2 regions of the Exiguobacterium sp. s36 genome follow, and region 2 is predicted to be linked to the other one. Evidence: riboswitches for the same ligand, from Rfam matches in the RefSeq annotation. Region 2 holds a riboswitch; the other holds the start of a gene.
What was found. A riboswitch is a leader RNA that binds a small molecule or an ion and turns the genes downstream of it on or off. The one in region 2 is predicted to bind FMN.
Positions count from the first base shown of each region.

Region 1 (9,437 bases), 220 kb from region 2:
CGCAGATGCAAAAGGGCGGACGTATCTCGAAGTCGAAAGCGCTCATCGGCAACATGTTGCAGTTGAAACCGGTGCTTCGTTTCGAAGACGGGCTCATCGTTCCATATCAGACGGTTCGGACGTATAAAAAAGCGCAGGCCCAGCTATTTGAGGCACTCCGTCAAGCCATCGATTCGGGCGAATGCACGGACGTCTCCATTTTCCACGGAAACGTGCCAGAGCTGGCCGAATCGTGGAAACGTGAGCTTGGTGACAAAGCCAAAATTCGGGTCGACACACTCGCACCGCTCCTCGGAGCACACACGGGGTCGGGCTCAATCGGCATCTCGTTTTTAAAAGCGAAGTGATGACAAGATCGTGACAAGAGTCACGGTCTTTTTTTCATTGTCAAAACTTTCAAACAACGGCTGGAATCTTCAACCAAGAACCTTCATACTGTGTAAGAATGATAACGGATAAGGAAAGGGGGGAGACGATGCGATTTCGGAAGTACCTCGTCAGGAGCTGGTTCTCGTGGTCGATCGTCTTCATGGGGATTCTCTCCTATATGTGGCTCGGTATCGGGACGTTTGATTGGTCGTTGTTTTGGTTCATCTTTACGCTCGGTGCCCTGTTCGTGATGAATCCGCTCAAGCGGCGGCACTTACACTTCACGTTCCATGAGATGTTTGTCTTTATGACGTTCTTCTTGTACGGTCTGCTCCCGGCCTTATTGATGGGACAGCTCCTGCTGCTCACATTCCAGGCCCGGACGTTCGCGAACAAAGTCGGGCGGCGACGATTTTTACATTTCTACCCGCTCAATACGTTGATTGAGGCGATGTTGCTCGTCTTACCAGGACTCGTCTACTTGCGGCTCGGCGGACAAATTGGTCCGAACGTCCATCTGCTCGAGCAAGGTACGGCGCTACTCGGTTTCTTCGCGATCTTGTTCCTCGTCCTCGGATTCAGTTTCCTCATGTCGCGGTTCTTGATCGGGGAACGGATTCCGCTCCCGATCATGTGGCGTCTGCTCCGATTCGACTGGCTCGTCATCTCGCTCGAGCTATTGTTCACGATGGTCGCGATCGAGGCGTTCCAACTGTTCGGCTACACCGGCCTGATGGCGACGTTCCTCATTCTGTCGCTCCTCAAGATGGGGCTGTCCAAAGCGACGGAGACCGAGGAGACGCAGTCGAAAATCGACCAAGTCGAGCGTTTGAAAGAACAGCTCTACCGAGTCGACAACGAACAACTGCTCATCGAGAAGTTTTGGAACGGGTTAAGAGAAGTCGTCGAACTTGAACGCGGCTGGTTACAAGTCAATCGAACCGGCGACCGCACGTTCTATGACGTCAGCGGACGAAAGTCAAAACCGATTGCCGACGCCTTTACGCTCGAACGGCATCGGGATGCGGAAGAGCCGTACTTCGTGTACGATTCGCTCCATGAGTGGCATCCCGACCTGCAGGCACAACAGACCGAGTTACATCATTCGGCCCTCGTCATCCAGCCCGTTTCGAGCACGACGAACGCGGTCAGTTGCATGATTTCGACGACAGCGAACGGCGCGTATGAAGGGGCGATCGCCGTCGAGATTCATCGACTGTTGAAAACATTGTCCTGGTCACTCGAACGGATTGACGAGCGCAACCGGCTCCAGCATGAGAGCCTGACCGACCCGATGACCGGACTGCCGAACCAGCGGGCGCTCAAACGTTGGACGAAGGAGCGGTTGAACGACATCGCCTCGTATCCGTTGTCTGTGTTCTTGGTCGACTTGGATCATTTCAAGGCGATTAACGATACGTATGGCCATGCGTTCGGGGATGAAGTGTTAATCGAGGCCGGGGCGCTGTTCAGTCGTCTCGTCCGAAGCGGTGACCTCGTTACTCGATATGGCGGCGAGGAGTTCGTGTTCGTCTTTCCGCGCATGAACGAGGCGGCCGCGCTCGTGACGGGAGAGAAGATCCGCCAAGCGCTCCGCGCCCATCCGTTCGGCTCCGAAGGGATCCGCGTCCAAGTGACGGCGAGCATCGGCATCGAGACGAACCACGAGTACGACGACCTCGACACGCTACTCCGCCACGCCGACCGCGCCATGTATGTCGGTGCAAAATTCAACGGCCGGGACCGTGTCGCCCATTATCGCGACACGTCGACGGAACGGATTCAATGATGATGAAGGAGAATCTCGAGCATCGAGATTCTCCTTTACTTATGTTCCGCAATGACTAGAGTCGTACAGACATGAAGCTTAATCAGTTTCTATAATTTGAGGTTAGGCTGTAACGCAAGTGAGATGTGTTCGGATTCGCTACCCAAGGCAGGCGCCCGAACTCCTAGGGGAGAGCGATGCAAGGATGACCCCGTAAAGCGCCCCAGGAACGGAGGGTGCCGGCTGAGGTAGCATTCATCTATAATCAAGCAATCCATTGTTAACGCAATAAAGGAGGACACCGGATACCCGGCGTCCTCCTTATGAATGAAAGATTATAATTTCTGATTGAAAATTTCTGACTCGACCGCGTGAATCGCAGCCGACCATGAACCGTAACGATGAAGAATTGCTTTCGTGGATGGTTTGTTGTTCCGTTTTGCCCATTCGCGATACGCTTCGAAGGAAAGAGAGAAGCCCATCTCGTGAATCGCTTCACGGAGTGCGGTGGAAAGCTCTGATTTTGAGTACGTCACACTCGCTTCAAGTCCGGCTTCGGCGCAGGCGTCATGCCACGAACCGAACGTCTTGACGATATGGTAATGGCTCGGAGCTTTCGGATGGAGCTTGCGCCATTCCTGATACTTTTTGAGCGTGATAATCGATCCCATGTCGCGCGAGTAGAGGGCGAGTGTCTCGATGATATCTTCACGCGTGTATTTTGGCATTTTGTCCGGGAGATCGACAGTCGCCTCTCCGTGCCATTCATAGCCGGCGATTGCAAGCGCCTCGGCCCATGACCCGAACTGTCGGATAATCGACTCGGGAGATGGCCAGCTTTGTTCCATCGCGAAGCGACGATACACAGAGCGTCGTGGACGTTCCTTCAACAAGTCGCCGAGCAGTCGAATACAGTGAATCATCCTCTGCTGTTCGGTGGACAAGTGGTGGGATTTAGTGGATAGCGTTTGACTCAATGGTGGTTCCTCCTTCCATGGACTCATATCTGAACCGACAAAGATGACGAAGTTGCTTCTACAATCATACTATCGGCCAGTTTTTACAATTTATAAGTGCATTGTTCAAGTTTTTTTAAACCGATTTTATGAACGGATAGGTCTAAAGTCCTGTTTATACTTTGAAAAAATGGTAACAGTTCTATTACAAATTTAATATTAAATGGGTTCAATTGTAAACAAAAAGTTTTATCGTGGCTAATATGTAATAATCTGTACGAAAAAGTACCCAACTGGCCAATGGGGTCATCACCGTCGCACCAGTTGAGTACTCTTCTATAATAAATTTAATTTTCAGACTAATCAAATGAAAGTTTTGAAAATAACGATTTTTTTTTGAAAGGGTGGTCAGTGAAACGAACGGTCTGCTAAAATAATGGAATTGATGTAAATAAGAAAAGAGGATATTACGATATGACAATATGGTTATTTTATCTCCTACTCGGCTTGATTCAAGGGTTCACTGAGCCGATTCCAATCTCATCAAGCGGTCACTTGGTCATCTTCCAAGAGCTGTTTGATATCCAATTACCAGGTCTCTCATTCGAGATTTTCGTGAACTTTGCTTCACTGCTCGCTGTTTTGACGATTTATCGGCAGGACGTCGTCCGTCTCGTCGTCAGTCTGTGGACGTTCTTGTTTAAAAAGGACCGCAGTGACGAGACGATGGTCGACGTCAAGTTCATTGGTCTCTTGCTCGTCGCCACGGTCCCAGCCGGTGTGCTCGGCGTCCTGTTCGGCGATTGGATTGGCGAGAAGCTCAGCGGCGTCGCCACGGTCGGTTATACGCTTATCCTGACCGGGGTCGCGCTCTGGTTCATCCGGAATATGCGAGGGAATAAAGGAGACGGCGGCATCACGCTCCGCGACGCCATCTTGATCGGTCTCGCCCAAGCGGTCGCGCTCATCCCGGGCATCAGTCGTTCCGGGGCGACAATCGTCATGGCGATGTTGCTCGGCATCAAGCAAGAGTCGGCGCTTCGCTTCTCGTTCTTCCTTTTCATCCCGATCAGTCTCGGGGTGACGATTTTAGATGGACCGGAGTTGTTCACGAATCCAGAGACACGTGATTTGTTCGGACCGCTCATCTTGGCGTTCATCGCCTCGTATGCGCTCACGGCCATCTCGCTCAAATGGTTCCAACACATCATGGCGAAAGGCGAGCTCAAATACTTCTCGTTCTATTGCTGGATTGTCGGACTCCTCGTCGTTTTATTCTTGGCTTGATTTACAAGGCGCTGCTCATACGAGTGGCGCTTTTTTTGCGCATTTCGTTTTGCCATCCATTTATTTTTGCGCTAAAGTGGAAACGTACAAACAAATATTCCTTCGGGGTCGGGTGAAAGTCCCAACCGGCGGTGATGGGCGCGAGCCTTAAGTCCGTGACCCGGGCGCACGTGTGCGAACGGTGGATCTAGTGCGATTCTAGAGCCGACAGTATAGTCTGGATGGGAGAAGGAAACATGACAGGTCCATGCGACCTGTAGTTCGTCGTACGTTTTTCTGTAAAGAAAACGCTTATTTGGCTTGCCCAAATGACGATGAACGGCTCCCACCGAGACCTTGAGGATCATTCCTTGAGGTCTTTTTGTTTGTACGAAACAAGGAGGGAGATTATGCAACAGTACATGCAACAAGCCATCCAATTGGCCAAATCCGCCTCATCGACCGGCGTCAATCCGCGTGTCGGAGCCGTCATCGTCAAGGACGGTCGGGTCGTCGGGTTCGGCGCCCACTTGAAGGCGGGGGAAGCGCACGCTGAAGTGCACGCCATCCGCATGGCCGGGGCCGCCGCCTATGGCGCGACGATGTACGTCACGCTCGAACCGTGCTCACATCATGGCAAGACACCGCCGTGTGCCGATTTAGTCGTGGAGTCGGGCATCAAGCGGGTCGTCATCGCGATGAGCGATCCGAATCCGCTCGTGGCGGGACAGGGCATCGCTCGATTGAAAGCGGTCGGGATTGAAGTCGAGGTCGGACTGCTCGAGCGTGAGGCACGAGCGCTCAATGTGTCGTTCTTGCGTTCGCTCGAGACGAGACGGCCGTACGTCATCTTGAAGACCGCGACGAGTCTTGACGGCAAAGTCGCCCTCGATACTGGTGACAGCAAGTGGGTGACCGGGACAGAAGCGAGACGGGACGTCCATGAACTGCGGTCGACGGTCGATGCGATCTTGACCGGTGTCGGCACCGTGCTCGCCGATGATCCGGCCCTCACCGTCCGGCTCGACCGCGAGACGATGCAACCGCTCCGGGTCGTGCTCGATCGTGAGTTGCGCACGCCGCTCTCGAGTCAGCTCGTCCGGACGGCGAACGATGTGCCGGTATTGCTCTACACGACGTCCGACGATCGAGTGAAGCGGGACGCGTTCACACAACGCGGCGTTGAGCTCGCCGATTACACGTCGCTCGACGCTGTGATACAAGACGTCTACGCACGCGGCATCGGTCGCCTGCTCGTCGAAGCGGGACCGACGCTCGTCACCTCGCTCTTGGACGGACAGTTCGTCGACGAGTGGGTCATGTATCAGTCGCCACGCGTGTTCGGTGGCAAGGGCGGTTTCTACCGCTCGCATCATGACGGTCCGCTCGATGTGATCGAGCGGTATGACGTGCAATCGGTCGAGACGGTCGGCACCGACATCAAGCTCATCATGCGAAAGGAGGAGTCCGATGTTCACGGGAATCGTTGAAGAAATCGGCAGTGTGAAAGCAGTGAAACGGAACGGGCCATCCCTCCGGCTCACGCTTGCCGGGAAGGTCGTGCTTGAGGATGTGAAACTCGGTGACAGCATCTCTGTCAACGGTATCTGTCTCACGGTGACGACGTTCGACCGTGACAGTTTCTCGGTCGACGTCATGCCGGAGACGCTCAAGGCGTCGAGTCTCGACGGGGTCCGCCCCGGCACGAGCGTCAACTTGGAGCGGGCCATGCCCGCGAACGGACGCTTCGGCGGTCACTTCGTCTCGGGTCACGTCGACGGCGTCGGGCGCATCGTCAAAAAACGGTCGCTCGCGAACGCCGTCTATGTCGACATCAGCTGTGAGCCATCGCTCCTCCGCTATATCGTCCCGAAAGGTTCGATTTCGGTCGACGGGACGAGCTTGACGGTGTTTGACGTGACGGAACGCGGATTCACGTTGTCGCTCATCCCGCACACGTACAGTGAGACGGTGCTCGGGATGAAGCAGGCCGGGGACGCGGTCAATTTGGAATGTGACATGTTGGCTAAATATATGGAAAAACTCGTAAGTCAAAAACCGGTGACGCTCGAATCATTGGCGTCGCAAGGGTATGGAAAGGCGGGATGGTAATGTTCCACTCGATTAAAGAAGCAGTCGAAGACTTGAAGATGGGACGACCGATCATCGTTGTCGACGATGAGGACCGGGAGAACGAAGGGGACTTCGTCGTCCTCGCGGACAAGATGACAGCGGAGACGATGAACTTCCTCATCACGGAAGGGAAAGGGCTCGTCTGTGCCTCCCTCGCCGAAGAAGTGGCCGTCCGCCTCGATTTGCAGCCGATGGTCGCGAACAGCACCGATCCGCACGGGACGGCGTTCACGGTCAGTGTCGACCACGTCGATTCGACGACGGGCATCTCGGCGAGCGAACGGGCCCATACGGTGCGCGAACTCGCGAACATCAACGCCCGCCCGGCCGATTTCCAACGTCCGGGACATATCTTCCCGCTTATCGCGAAAAAAGGTGGCGTCTCGGTCCGACGCGGACATACGGAGGCGTCGGTCGATTTGGCGCGCCTCGCCGGAAGTGAACCGGTCGCCGTCATCTGTGAGATCATCCGCCCAGACGGCGAGATGGCCCGAGTGCCGGACCTTGAACGCGTCGCGGAAGCGCACGATTTAAAATTCATCACGATTGAGGCGCTCGTCCGCTATATGGAGACGGACCTCGTCGAACGGGAGGCGGACGTCTCGCTCCCCTCGGTAAAAGGGGACTTTCGATTGATCGGCTATCGGAACGTCCTCGACCGGGAAGAACACGTCGCGCTCGTCAAAGGTGAGCTCGAACATGCGCCGCTCGTCCGGATCCATTCCGAGTGTCTGACCGGCGACGTCTTCGGCTCGTATCGTTGCGATTGCGGGCCACAGCTCGATACCGCGATGGCGAAAGTGGAAGCCGAAGGCGGTGTCATCTTGTATATGCGTCAAGAAGGGCGCGGCATCGGTCTGCTCAACAAGTTGAAGGCGTACGAACTGCAAGAACAAGGGCTTGATACGGTCGAGGCGAACGTGGCGCTCGGACTTCATGCCGATTTGCGCGATTACCGGGTCAGCGCGGCCATGCTTCGTGACCTCGGCGTCACGAACGTCCGGCTCATGACGAATAACCCGGAAAAAGTCGATGCCTTGGAAGCGTGCGGCATCACCGTCATCGAACGTGTCCCAATTCTCGTCGGCGCCCATGCGGCGAACGAGAAGTACCGAATGACGAAACAACAAAAAATGAACCACTTTGGAGGAGAAAAATCATGATGCATACATTTGAAGGAAACTTGGTTGGAAAAGGCTTGAAAGTCGGAATCGTCGTCGGACGGTTCAACGATCTCATCACGATGCGCTTGCTAGATGGGGCGAAAGATGCGTTAAAGCGCCACGGCGTCGAACAAGACGACGTCGAAATCGCGTTCGTCCCTGGAGCGTTCGAACTCCCACTTGTCGCGAAGAAGATGGCGATGAGCAAGAAATATGATGCCGTCATCACACTCGGTGCCGTCATCCGTGGGGCGACACCACACTTCGACTACGTCTGTAATGAGGCGGCGAAAGGCATCGCCCAGGCGAGTTATCAGTCAGAAGTACCGGTCATTTTCGGCGTCTTGACGACAGAGACGATTGAGCAAGCAATCGAGCGAGCTGGAACGAAAGCCGGGAACAAAGGGTGGGAAGCGGCAACATCGGCCATCGAGATGGCGAACTTGATGCGCGCGTTTTAATTGGACGGGGAGAGCGAACCAGCTCTCCTCTTTTTTTGTCGTTAGCGACGCATGCGTCCCGGGAAAAGGATAGGGTGGAAGGAGACGATGGTGATGTGGGAATGGGTGGCTCAACTGAGCCCAGCCATGCAGGCGTTGCTCGTGACGATGTTCACGTGGGGGATGACCGCGCTCGGGGCGGCCATCGTCTTCATGACGAAGTCGATTAACGAGCGGTTGATGGACAGCATGCTCGGGTTTGCCGGCGGTGTCATGATTGCGGCCAGTTTTTGGTCACTCCTCGCCCCGGCCATCGAAATGGCGGAACAAGACGCGATGCCGGCTTGGTTTCCGGCCACCGTCGGTTTTTTAGCGGGCGGTCTGTTTTTGGCGGTCGTCGACAAATTGATTCCGCACGTGCATCCGACGTCTTCCCTCAAAGAAATGGAAGGTTTCCGTCCGCAGAAACGGAAGCGTAGCACGTTGCTCGTCTTGGCGATCACGCTGCATAACATCCCGGAAGGACTGGCCGTCGGCGTCGCCTTCGGGGCGGTCGCGGCCGATTTCCCGTCCGCCTCGCTAACGGGTGCCATCGCCTTGGCCATCGGCATCGGCATTCAAAACTTTCCGGAAGGTGCCGCCGTATCGCTCCCGCTCAGACGGGACGGGCTCTCCCGGCGCAGAAGTTTTTTCTACGGTCAGTTATCGGGCATGGTCGAACCGGCGGCCGCACTGGTCGGCGTTTGGGCCGTGCTCGTCATGGAGCCGCTCTTACCGTTCGCGCTCAGCTTTGCCGCCGGGGCGATGATTTTTGTCGTCGTCGAAGAAGTGATCCCGGGGTCGCAAGAGAATGGGCATAAAGATATGGCGTCGATGGCGTTGATGCTCGGCTTCACGATTATGATGATTTTGGACGTGGCGTTAGGATAAGCCACAGAAAAGGAGCGGTGACATGTGCGTCATCGCTCCTTCTTTCAGATCAACGCCAAAACGACGTGTGACCGGCCTTATCTTCGATATTGAACGCGATGATGTCACGAAGCAAATCGTAGTCGACGGCTTGGGTCCACTTGATGCGGAACAGCTGCTTCGTCTGCGTATAGCCCGCCTCCCGGATTCGCATCTGGAACACCTCGAGCGGGACGGCCTCCGGCGCGACGGCAAAGTGTGCTTTGGCCACACTGAAGGCGATGATGAACGTCCCGTGATCGGTGAACATCGGCTGATTCCAGGCGATGCGCTCCTCGAGGTGCGGGAATGTCTCCCGGACCCAAACGAATATGTCGTCCAGTTTGGCACGATGTTCCGGGTCGTCAATCGTTGCTAAAAAATCGTCAAACGT
Region 1 is NZ_JACSLW010000001.1:623,819-633,255, reverse strand. It holds gene KNP95_RS03215 (DegV family protein) at 1-347, shown strand, start outside; gene KNP95_RS03210 (GGDEF domain-containing protein) at 476-2,158, shown strand; gene KNP95_RS03205 (homing endonuclease associated repeat-containing protein) at 2,473-3,114, opposite strand; gene KNP95_RS03200 (undecaprenyl-diphosphate phosphatase) at 3,568-4,380, shown strand; FMN riboswitch at 4,475-4,617, shown strand; gene ribD (bifunctional diaminohydroxyphosphoribosylaminopyrimidine deaminase/5-amino-6-(5-phosphoribosylamino)uracil reductase RibD) at 4,770-5,849, shown strand; gene ribE (riboflavin synthase) at 5,830-6,471, shown strand; gene ribB (3,4-dihydroxy-2-butanone-4-phosphate synthase) at 6,471-7,655, shown strand; gene ribH (6,7-dimethyl-8-ribityllumazine synthase) at 7,652-8,116, shown strand; gene KNP95_RS03175 (ZIP family metal transporter) at 8,210-9,025, shown strand; gene KNP95_RS03170 (iron chaperone) at 9,075-9,437, opposite strand, start outside.
Region 1: linked by a shared signal. The riboswitch ahead of ribD (bifunctional diaminohydroxyphosphoribosylaminopyrimidine deaminase/5-amino-6-(5-phosphoribosylamino)uracil reductase RibD) and the one ahead of KNP95_RS02070 (ECF transporter S component) in region 2 are both predicted to bind FMN.

Region 2 (9,437 bases):
ACCTTGTTCAACCAATGTTCACAATTGCTTCTCGTTCATTGTACGCTGTTTGTTTTGTTTTCTCAATGGAAAAGCATATCTTCTTGAAATTTTTTTGAATGTGTAGCATGTTTGTACAGAATGGATTTAATTCACGATTGTCACTATAATAGATGTATACGTTTTGAGGAGGAATTCGATGAAATCGACGAAAGATGTGATCATCATCGGTGGCGGCCCGGTCGGACTGTTCACCGCATTTTATGCAGGTATGCGCCAACTCGATACGGCGTTGATTGAAAGTTTGCCGCAACTCGGCGGACAATTGTCGACACTGTATCCAGAAAAATATATTTATGACATCGCCGGCTTCCCGAAAGTGAAAGCCCAAGATTTGATTGACCAATTGAAAGCCCAAGCCGATCAGTTCGAACAGGACTATCGCCTCGGGGAGACCGTCGAGACAGTCGAGCGTCTCGAAGACGGCACGTTCCAGATTACGACGAATAAAGACGAGTACCATACGAAAGCGATCATCATCACGGCTGGGAACGGGGCATTCGCCGCACGACCGCTCGGCCTCGATGGTTGTGAAGACTATGCAAACCTTCATTATTTCGTCGACAACATGGAGAAATTCCGTGATCGTCGCGTCATGATCGCCGGTGGCGGCGACTCGGCCGTCGACTGGGCACTCATGCTTGAGGGAATTGCCAAAGAAGTCCATATCGTCCACCGTCGCGACCGCTTCCGCGCCCATGAGCATACGGTCGAACAGATGAAAGCGTCGACGATTAACGTCTGGACGCCATATAACATCGAATCACTTTCAGGTGAGACGCACATCGAGTCGGTCGAATTGACGGACAAGGACGGCGAATCGAAATTCGTCGAGATCGATGACCTCATCTGTAACTACGGTTTCGTCTCGTCGCTCGGCCCAATCAAGAACTGGGGCATGGAGTTCGAGAAGAACACAATCCGCGTCGATTCGCGCATGGAGACGACGGTCGCCGGCATCTTCGCTTGCGGTGACATCGCCACGTACGAAGGAAAAGTGAAATTGATTGCGACCGGATTCGGAGAAGCCCCGATTGCGATTAACCAAGTGAAGCAGCTCGTCGACCCGACAGCTCGTCACCCGCAACATTCAACTTCGGTATTTGCCGGGAAATAATATGATACCCCCTGTCGCGACAGCACAGGGGGTTTTGTAGGCACTTGCTCGTCTTATGACGATGTCCCCCTAAGCTACTTCAAGGAGGAAATTATGAAGATTGTAACGACAACCACACTCACCGAGTCTGAATTAAACTATATCTATCAGATTCACCAAGACGTGTTCGGCGATATCCACCGTTTCACAGATAAGTTGATTCAAAAATCACATCTTGTCTTCACTCTATCGATCGAAAACGAGAAAGTTGTCGGCTATAAAATCGGCTATCCGCTCGATGACAAACGCTTCTATAGTTGGATGGGTGCGGTCGCCCCTGAAGCCCGCAACCGCGGAATCGCGACAAAACTGATGAGCACTCAACATAACTGGGCGCAGTCGCAAGGCTATCAATCGATTGACACGAAGACGATGAATCGTTGGCGTCAGATGTTGCTATTGAATATTCGACACGGCTTCGATGTGAAGGCAGTCACCGTCGATGAACATGGAGTTGAAAAAATCCTATTACGCAAGCAACTGTATCAGTAAAACAATCATCTTGTATTCCACCCTTACTTGCGAATCGTCTGCATAATGACCCGGTCGATCCAGTCATCGAGTTGGGTAAAGACGAAACCGGCCTTTTTCGCCTCGGCAATCGACATGTAATAGTCGACGTCCGTATCGTATGGCGACGACTCCCCGTCTTTAATGATGTGGACCGGTTTATTCAAGTGATGCCCGATGCGCTCGAGCAGTGCACCCATCGAGATCACTCCTTCGCTTGCCGCATTGAATGGACCGGTCACGTTGGCCCGACCGACCCATTCTAAAAAGGCCGCTGCCTCAAAACTTGAGATAAAGCCCATCTTCGCTTCGGGATGATGCAGTACGACCGGCTCTTCTCGACGGACAGCATCGATATAAAACTTGAGACGGTCCGTATAGTCGTCCGGGCCCAAGACGATCGGCAAGCGGACGGTCGCGACTGGGAACGAGGCACGATGGAAGAAGTAGGACTCGGCTTCCCGCTTTCCTTGACCATAGTCGTGCTCCGACTCGAGATGATAGTCGTGATGGAGCGGATTGAAGTCACTTTCTTTCAAATCGGCACCCGGTGCATAGACCGACATCGTCGACGTGAGCACATACTTGCCGACTTGGTCCATGAAGGCGTCCGATGCAATTTTTGCCTGATATGGATTGAAACAAATATTGTCATAGACGAGGTCGTAACGGTCACGCGATAAATCTTTCATCGTCGCCACCGACTGCCGGTCCCCTTTGATGGAACGGATGCCCTCTGCCTCTGGCACTTGGAGCTGTCCACGCGTCACAATCGTCACATCGTCACCGGCCTCCGCCAACCGAAGCGCCAACCGTTTTCCAAAATAGCGTGACCCACCGAAGATCAATACTTTTTTCATCGTCCCTACCCCTCCTACATAAAAATGACATCTCTTTTCATTTTCCCTTGGTTCCTCTCGACTAATCTTCCACATCCTTGAATTTTTTTGTTATTCTTATATATATGATAGAAGAAAGAGGCGAGGTCCATGCATCAAATCATGTTAGAAAAAGGATGGACGTGTGCGTTACCGAAACAATACGCCATCTACCAGAGTTTATCGGATTTCAGCCGCTACTCAGTGCTTGACCAAGAGGAAGAGAGCGTCTGTTCGTTCCAAATCACGACCGACACATGCAAAATCACGGCGTTCCGCCCTTGGCAACATCACATCGAATTGAATGCGACATCCAAAGTGATTCGCTTGATTTTGATGGAAGAAACCGACTGAATCGAAAAAGGCCAATCGTCCACACGATTGGCCTTTCGTTTAGCAATCTCCAGGTGTCCCGGCGTTCGACGCCGTCCGGAAACTCGAACCACATCCACACGTGGCGATGGCGTTCGGATTTTTAATCGTGAACCCGCCTCCGAGCATCGACTGCTTATAGTCGATTTCGAGCCCGTCGACGACCCCATGGTCGGCTTCGGCGACGATGACGCGGACGCCGTGATGGTCGAATTGGATATCTCGATCCGTTTTATCTTCATCAAATCCCATTCCGTACGAGAGACCGGTGCAGCCTCCGCCTTGGACCTTGATGCGCAAGTACTGATTCTCGGGGTGTTCTGTCTGTTTCATCATATCGATGACTTGTAATGCAGCTGACTCTGTCAAATGAATCATCTGAACTCCTCCTTCATTATCTTAACTTCAAGTCAACTGACTTGAGATTTTGTGAAATATCTTGTATAACTAAACTGTAACAAAAAAAATTAAATCGTTCCATCTTCGGGGCAGGGTGAAATTCCCGACCGGCGGTATTGAAGACATGATCTTCTCAGCCCGTGAGCGAGCAAGGCGTTGCTTGCTGATTTCGTGAGATTCGAAAGCCGACAGTAAAGTCTGGATGGGAGAAGATGGCGGCATCCGACCGATATCCGGATGTTTTCTTTGACGTGGTCTCTTCCGCGACGGAAAACATCTATTTCGTATGCGCGTAACCTCTCCCGATTGTATGATGCAATCGGGATTTTTTATGCGACGGGTGCCATTCATCAAGGAGCGACAAAAGGAGAGATTTTGATGAAAACAACGCGCAACAAACGATTGACAACACTGGTGACGCTATCGATGCTCGGGGCCATTTCTTTTGTCCTCATGCTCTTTAACTTCCCGCTGCCTTTCCTACCACCATTTCTAAAAGTGGACTTTAGTGACATTCCCGCGCTCGTCGCCGGGATCGTCTTCTCCCCACTCGCAGGCGTCGTGGTCGTCGCTCTAAAAAACGTCCTCTACTATGTCTTTAACGGTGGCGGCGTTCCGGTCGGTGAAGTCGCAAACTTCTTTGCAGGTGTCGCCTTCATGTATCCGGTCGCATGGTTCTACCATAAACGTAAAACGAATAAAGCGCTCGCTTCAGGCCTCGTGGCCGGCACAATCACGATGGCGCTCAGCTTGGCGATTTTGAACTATTTGCTCATCTTACCAGCCTACGCGTTCTTCTTCGGCATGACCGAGATGGCGCAACCGGCAGTCAAAACGGACCTCGTCCTCTATGGCATCTTGCCGTTCAACCTTATTAAAGCGTTGTTGATCAGCGCCTTGTTCGTCCCACTCTTCCTCAAGTTGAAGCCGTGGATCGAACGCCAGCGGATGCAACTTCAAGCGTAACTGACATGCACCTCGATTTCGATCGAGGTGCTTTTTATTTGGATACGTTATGCTTAGGAGAGGATTGGAGGAGATGGATTGAACACGATTGAAGAGGTCACTCAATTTTTAGAAAATGATTCAGAATTAAAGCGTCTCCTGAAAGATGTCGCTTCCCTCGAACTACCCGACTGGTGGATTTGTGCCGGATACGTCCGGTCGAAGATTTGGGATGACGTGCACGGCTATCCAACACCGACGGCGACCGAGGACGTCGATGTCATCTACTTTGACCCATCTCACAACGACGAAGCAATCGAAAAAGAGTATGAGGCACAATTGCACGCCCTGTCACCGACTGTCCCGTGGTCGGTCAAAAACCAAGCCCGCATGCACCTCGTCAATCAATTGCCACCCTATAAGTCTGCGACCGACGCCTTGGCCCACTTTCCCGAGACAGTCACAGCCATAGGTGTCAGCCTCGATTCAAACGAATGCTTGATCGTGGCCGCGCCTTACGGTGTTGATGACATCATCGAATTGAGGCTGCGACCGACCCCAGCATTTGCAGACGGATCCCCGCATCACCACATTTATCAAGCGCGGATCCAAAATAAGAATTGGCAAGCCATTTGGCCGAAACTTCAAGAAGTGGACGTGACTCGTAACGGACTGTAGAACCCGACCGCCGATACGGTCGGGTTTTGCTATTCATTCATCTACAAAAAAAGAGTGACCACCGAAGTGATCACTCTGAGTATATCGTATTTGATTAGAGAAGCAGACCAGCAAGCGTGGCTGACATCAAGTTAGCAAGCGTACCTGCGAGAATCGCGAGGACACCCATACGTGCGATGTCGTTCCGACGGTTCGGTGCCATTCCACCGAGACCACCGAGAAGAATCGCGAGTGACGAGATGTTGGCGAATCCACAAAGTGCGAAGGCAATCATCGCTTCCGTACGAGCTGAGAGTTCACCCGTTCCAATTACAGGTGCGAACTCTGAGAACGCTACGAATTCGTTCAAGACGAGTTTTTGACCGAGGAAGCTACCGAACTGAACAGCATCAGCCCACGGTACACCGATGACAAATGCGAGTGGTGCAAACACGTAACCAAGAATCAATTCGAGTGAGAGGCTGTCGAAACCGAACAAGCCGCCGATTCCACCAAGAATCAAGTTGACGAGCGCAATCAATGAAACGAACGCGAGAAGCATCGCACCGACGTTCAAGGCAAGGAAGAGACCGTCAGAGGCACCACGAGCGGCCGCATCGACGAAGTTCGCTGCTTTGTCCTCTTCGTCTTCAGCAATTTCGATGTCATCATTATACTCTTCTGTTTCAGGAACGATGATTTTCGCGAACAAGAGACCAGCAGGTGCAGCCATGAAACTCGCTGCGAGCAAGTACTCGAGCGGTACACCAAGGGCAGCGTATCCAGCGAGAACCGAACCGGCAACCGACGCGAGTCCCCCGACCATGACGGCGAAGAGCTCCGATTGTGTCATCGTTGGAAGGTAAGGCTTGATGACAAGCGGTGCTTCCGTTTGACCGACGAAGATGTTTGCCGTCGCTGAGAGCGACTCTTTACGTGATGTGCCGAGAGCTTTCGCAAGGGCTGTACCGAGAATTCGGATGACCCATTGCATGACACCGAGGTAGTAAAGCAAAGCGATTAAAGAAGACATAAAAATGATAATCGGCAACACTTGGAATGCGAAGACGAAGTTGTCCCCTCCTACAGCTGTACCGAAAACGAAGGCGATTCCGTCATTCGCCGTGTTCAAGACGTTTTGAACGCCTCCTGAGATCCATTGTAACGCACTGCGTCCTACTGATGTGAAGAGGACGAGGAAAGCGAACGTGAACTGTACCGCGAAAGCGGCAAGCACGGTACGCCATTTGATGGCTTTACGGTTGGTTGAGAAGATGTAAGCGATTCCAATTAGTGCCAAAATACCAACCACGCTCATGATATTCATTGGTGTTGTGCTCCTTTCATATTGGGAAAACCTGATATTGTGATATACCCGAATCGAGATGTGTCCTACCGTTTGAAACGCTTTCTTTTTATGTTGTTAAACGTCAGACAACCTACATTCGAACCTCTTTGAATATAACAGACCCTTTTTAAAAATGCAACGGGTCAAAACAGTCAAAATAAAAAAAGTTTGAAGTTGCTTCAAACTTTTTCACCAAGCCATTTCTTCAATTTTTTCATATACGTTCGTCACGAGTTGCTCTGGCGTATCTCCCGTCACGACCTCTCCGTCGACTAGGCAAAACAAGTCGAGCGAACAGACGCCACAGTAGCCTGTACAGCCGTATTCAACGACGTCTAGGTCTGGATCGGACTCTAGTTTGGCCCGGGCGATTTGTGAGCCCATCGCCAAATTGGAGGCGCAGAACTCAATGATCGGATTCATCATGTCATTCACCCTTCCCCTTTCCCTCAAAACAGGAAAATGGTTCTTCTACGGCGTATTATAACATGATACAGTTGAAGTGTAACAAAGGGGGATTTTTATGCGCAAATTAGTCGTCTTGGGAGGCGGTTACGGGGGAATGCGTGTAATCGAACGCGTCCTCGGCCATCAGCTGAAGGATGTATCGATCACACTCGTCGATCGTCTACCTTACCATGGGTTAAAAACAGAGTATTATGCACTTGCGGCGGGGACCGTATCGGATCGTGATATCCGAATCGATTTTCCAGAAGAGATCGATTACATATACGGACAAGTCACCGATATCGATACCGGCGACAAGATGGTCTTGCTCGCGAGCGGTGAAAAAGTGCCGTATGACGACCTCGTCATCGGACTCGGTTGCGAGGACAAGTATCACAATGTGCCTGGTGCAGCCGAGTTCACGTACAGCATCCAAACGTTAGAAGAATCACGTAAGACCCAACAAGCCATCAACGGTCTGTCACCCGGTTCAATCGTCTCAATCGTCGGCGCTGGATTATCGGGTGTCGAACTCGCCAGCGAGCTACGCGAGAGCCGTCCCGATTTGACGGTCCGTTTGTTCGACCGTGGCCCATCGGTCTTATCGTTCCTATCGAGCCGTGTCTCGATGTATGTCCAGTCTTGGTTCGAAGAGCACGGCGTCGAGGTCATCAACCAGTCGAATATCGTCCGGGTCGACGCCGACGGCCTATGGAATCACGAGCAACACTTCCCGTCTGATTTGACGGTTTGGACGGCTGGGATTCAACCGGTCGCCGTCGTCCGAAATCAAGGATGGGAACTCGATGGCGGCGGGCGCGTCAAATTGACACCGCACCATTACGTCCCGGAACAGCCGGACATCTTCGTCGTCGGAGACAACGCCAGCCTTCCGTATGCACCTTCCGGTCAACTTGCGGAAGCGCAGGCCGAACAGATTGTCCAAGTGTTGCTCTGTAAGTGGAAAGGTGTCAGTTATCCAGATTTGCCGGATATCAAACTCCGAGGGACACTCGGCTCGCTTGGGAAGAAGGCCGGGTTCGGCGTCTTCATGGGCAAACAGTCGCTCACCGGCAAAGTCGCCCGCCTGCTCAAGTCCGGGATTCTCTGGAAACATAAAGTCATTAAATAACATGAACGGGTCGACCATAATGGTCGCCCGTTTTTTTGTGTAACGTGTTCGATTTGGCGTTCTGCAGCCATCGCCTTGAGTCAAAAGTCTTGTATCTGAATCCCCTGTATCCTTATCTAAATATTCAGATTTTTAATTCCATTGACATATTCTACCCGATGGGAAAACTTGTTACTCTATGGGCACGGCAGTTCGACATCGCGTCACCTCGCCTACATACCCCAAAGGAGGAAACAAGTTGAAAAAAGTTTGCAGCACTGTCCTCGCCTCACTGCTCGTCCTGTCAACCGTTCCGGGAGGCGTAGATGCCGCCCCGAACAAAGAGAAAGAACGTGTCATCGTCGTCTTCAAGGAATCGGCGAAGAAAATCCCGCTCTCGATTGAAGGCATGGAAGTTCGCCAACAGTACAAAAACCTTCCGGCCGCAGCGCTCGAAGTACCGAAGGCTGCCTTGAATGGCTTGAAGAACAACCCGAACGTCGCCCACGTGGAAGTCGATCAAACGGTACAAATCGAAAATCAGACGCAAGACTGGGGCATTCCGAAGTTGAAAGCTCCATCAGCTTGGCAGAGTGGCTACACCGGGAAAGGCGTGAAAGTATCGGTCGTTGATACCGGAATCTCGCCGCACCCTGATTTGACGATTTCTGGTGGTGCCTCGTTCAGTACAGTCACGAGCTCATACGCGGATGACAACGGTCACGGGACGCACGTCGCCGGGATTATCGGTGCCCGCAACAACAGCATCGGAACGGTCGGGATTGCCCATGAGGCGAGCATCTATGCCGTTAAAGCACTCGAAGCCGACGGTAGTGGTAGCCTCTCGAGTATCATCGCCGGGATTGACTGGTCGATCACGAACGATATGGACGTCATCAACTTGAGTCTCGGGACGACAAGTCCATCGACGACGCTCCAACAGGTCGTCGATCGCGCCAATAACGCGGGTATCCTCGTCGTCGCGGCAGCCGGTAACAACGGACGCTCTGACGGTACAGGCGACCTCGTCAACTACCCGGCCCGTTACAGCTCGGCCATCGCCGTCGCGGCGACGGACATCAACAATAACCGCGCCTCGTTCTCGGCGACAGGTAGTACGGTCGAAGTCGCGGCACCAGGTGTGAGCATCAACTCGACACTCGCGAACGGCGGCTACGGTCAAATGAGCGGGACATCGATGGCGACACCTTACGTCGCCGGTAACCTCGCACTCATGAAGCAAGCGTTCCCGACGTTGTCGAGCTCGCAACTCCGCACGAAACTATCACAAGATTCAATCGACCTCGGAACGGCCGGACGTGACACATGGTTCGGGAACGGACTCGTGCAAGCACCGACGGCTGGCGGCACGACGCAACCGGTCCAAGCGCTCACGACGACAGTATCGACATCGAAATCAACTTACTACGCTGGTGAAGTCGTCTCCATCTCTTCAACAGTCCGGAATTCGAACGGCCAAGCGGTCGCGAACGCCGACGTCCGTGTGACGGTCACACAGCCAAACGGCGCGACGCTCACAGGAACAGGCAAGACAAGTTCAACGGGCGCCATCAC
Region 2 is NZ_JACSLW010000001.1:406,672-416,108, forward strand. It holds gene KNP95_RS02045 (NAD(P)/FAD-dependent oxidoreductase) at 179-1,156, shown strand; gene KNP95_RS02050 (GNAT family N-acetyltransferase) at 1,250-1,687, shown strand; gene KNP95_RS02055 (NAD-dependent epimerase/dehydratase family protein) at 1,711-2,565, opposite strand; gene KNP95_RS02060 (hypothetical protein) at 2,695-2,937, shown strand; gene KNP95_RS02065 (HesB/IscA family protein) at 2,977-3,333, opposite strand; FMN riboswitch at 3,431-3,572, shown strand; gene KNP95_RS02070 (ECF transporter S component) at 3,733-4,320, shown strand; gene KNP95_RS02075 (nucleotidyltransferase family protein) at 4,399-4,977, shown strand; gene KNP95_RS02080 (NupC/NupG family nucleoside CNT transporter) at 5,072-6,283, opposite strand; gene KNP95_RS02085 (YuzB family protein) at 6,494-6,730, opposite strand; gene KNP95_RS02090 (NAD(P)/FAD-dependent oxidoreductase) at 6,828-7,883, shown strand; gene KNP95_RS02095 (S8 family serine peptidase) at 8,122-9,437, shown strand, end outside.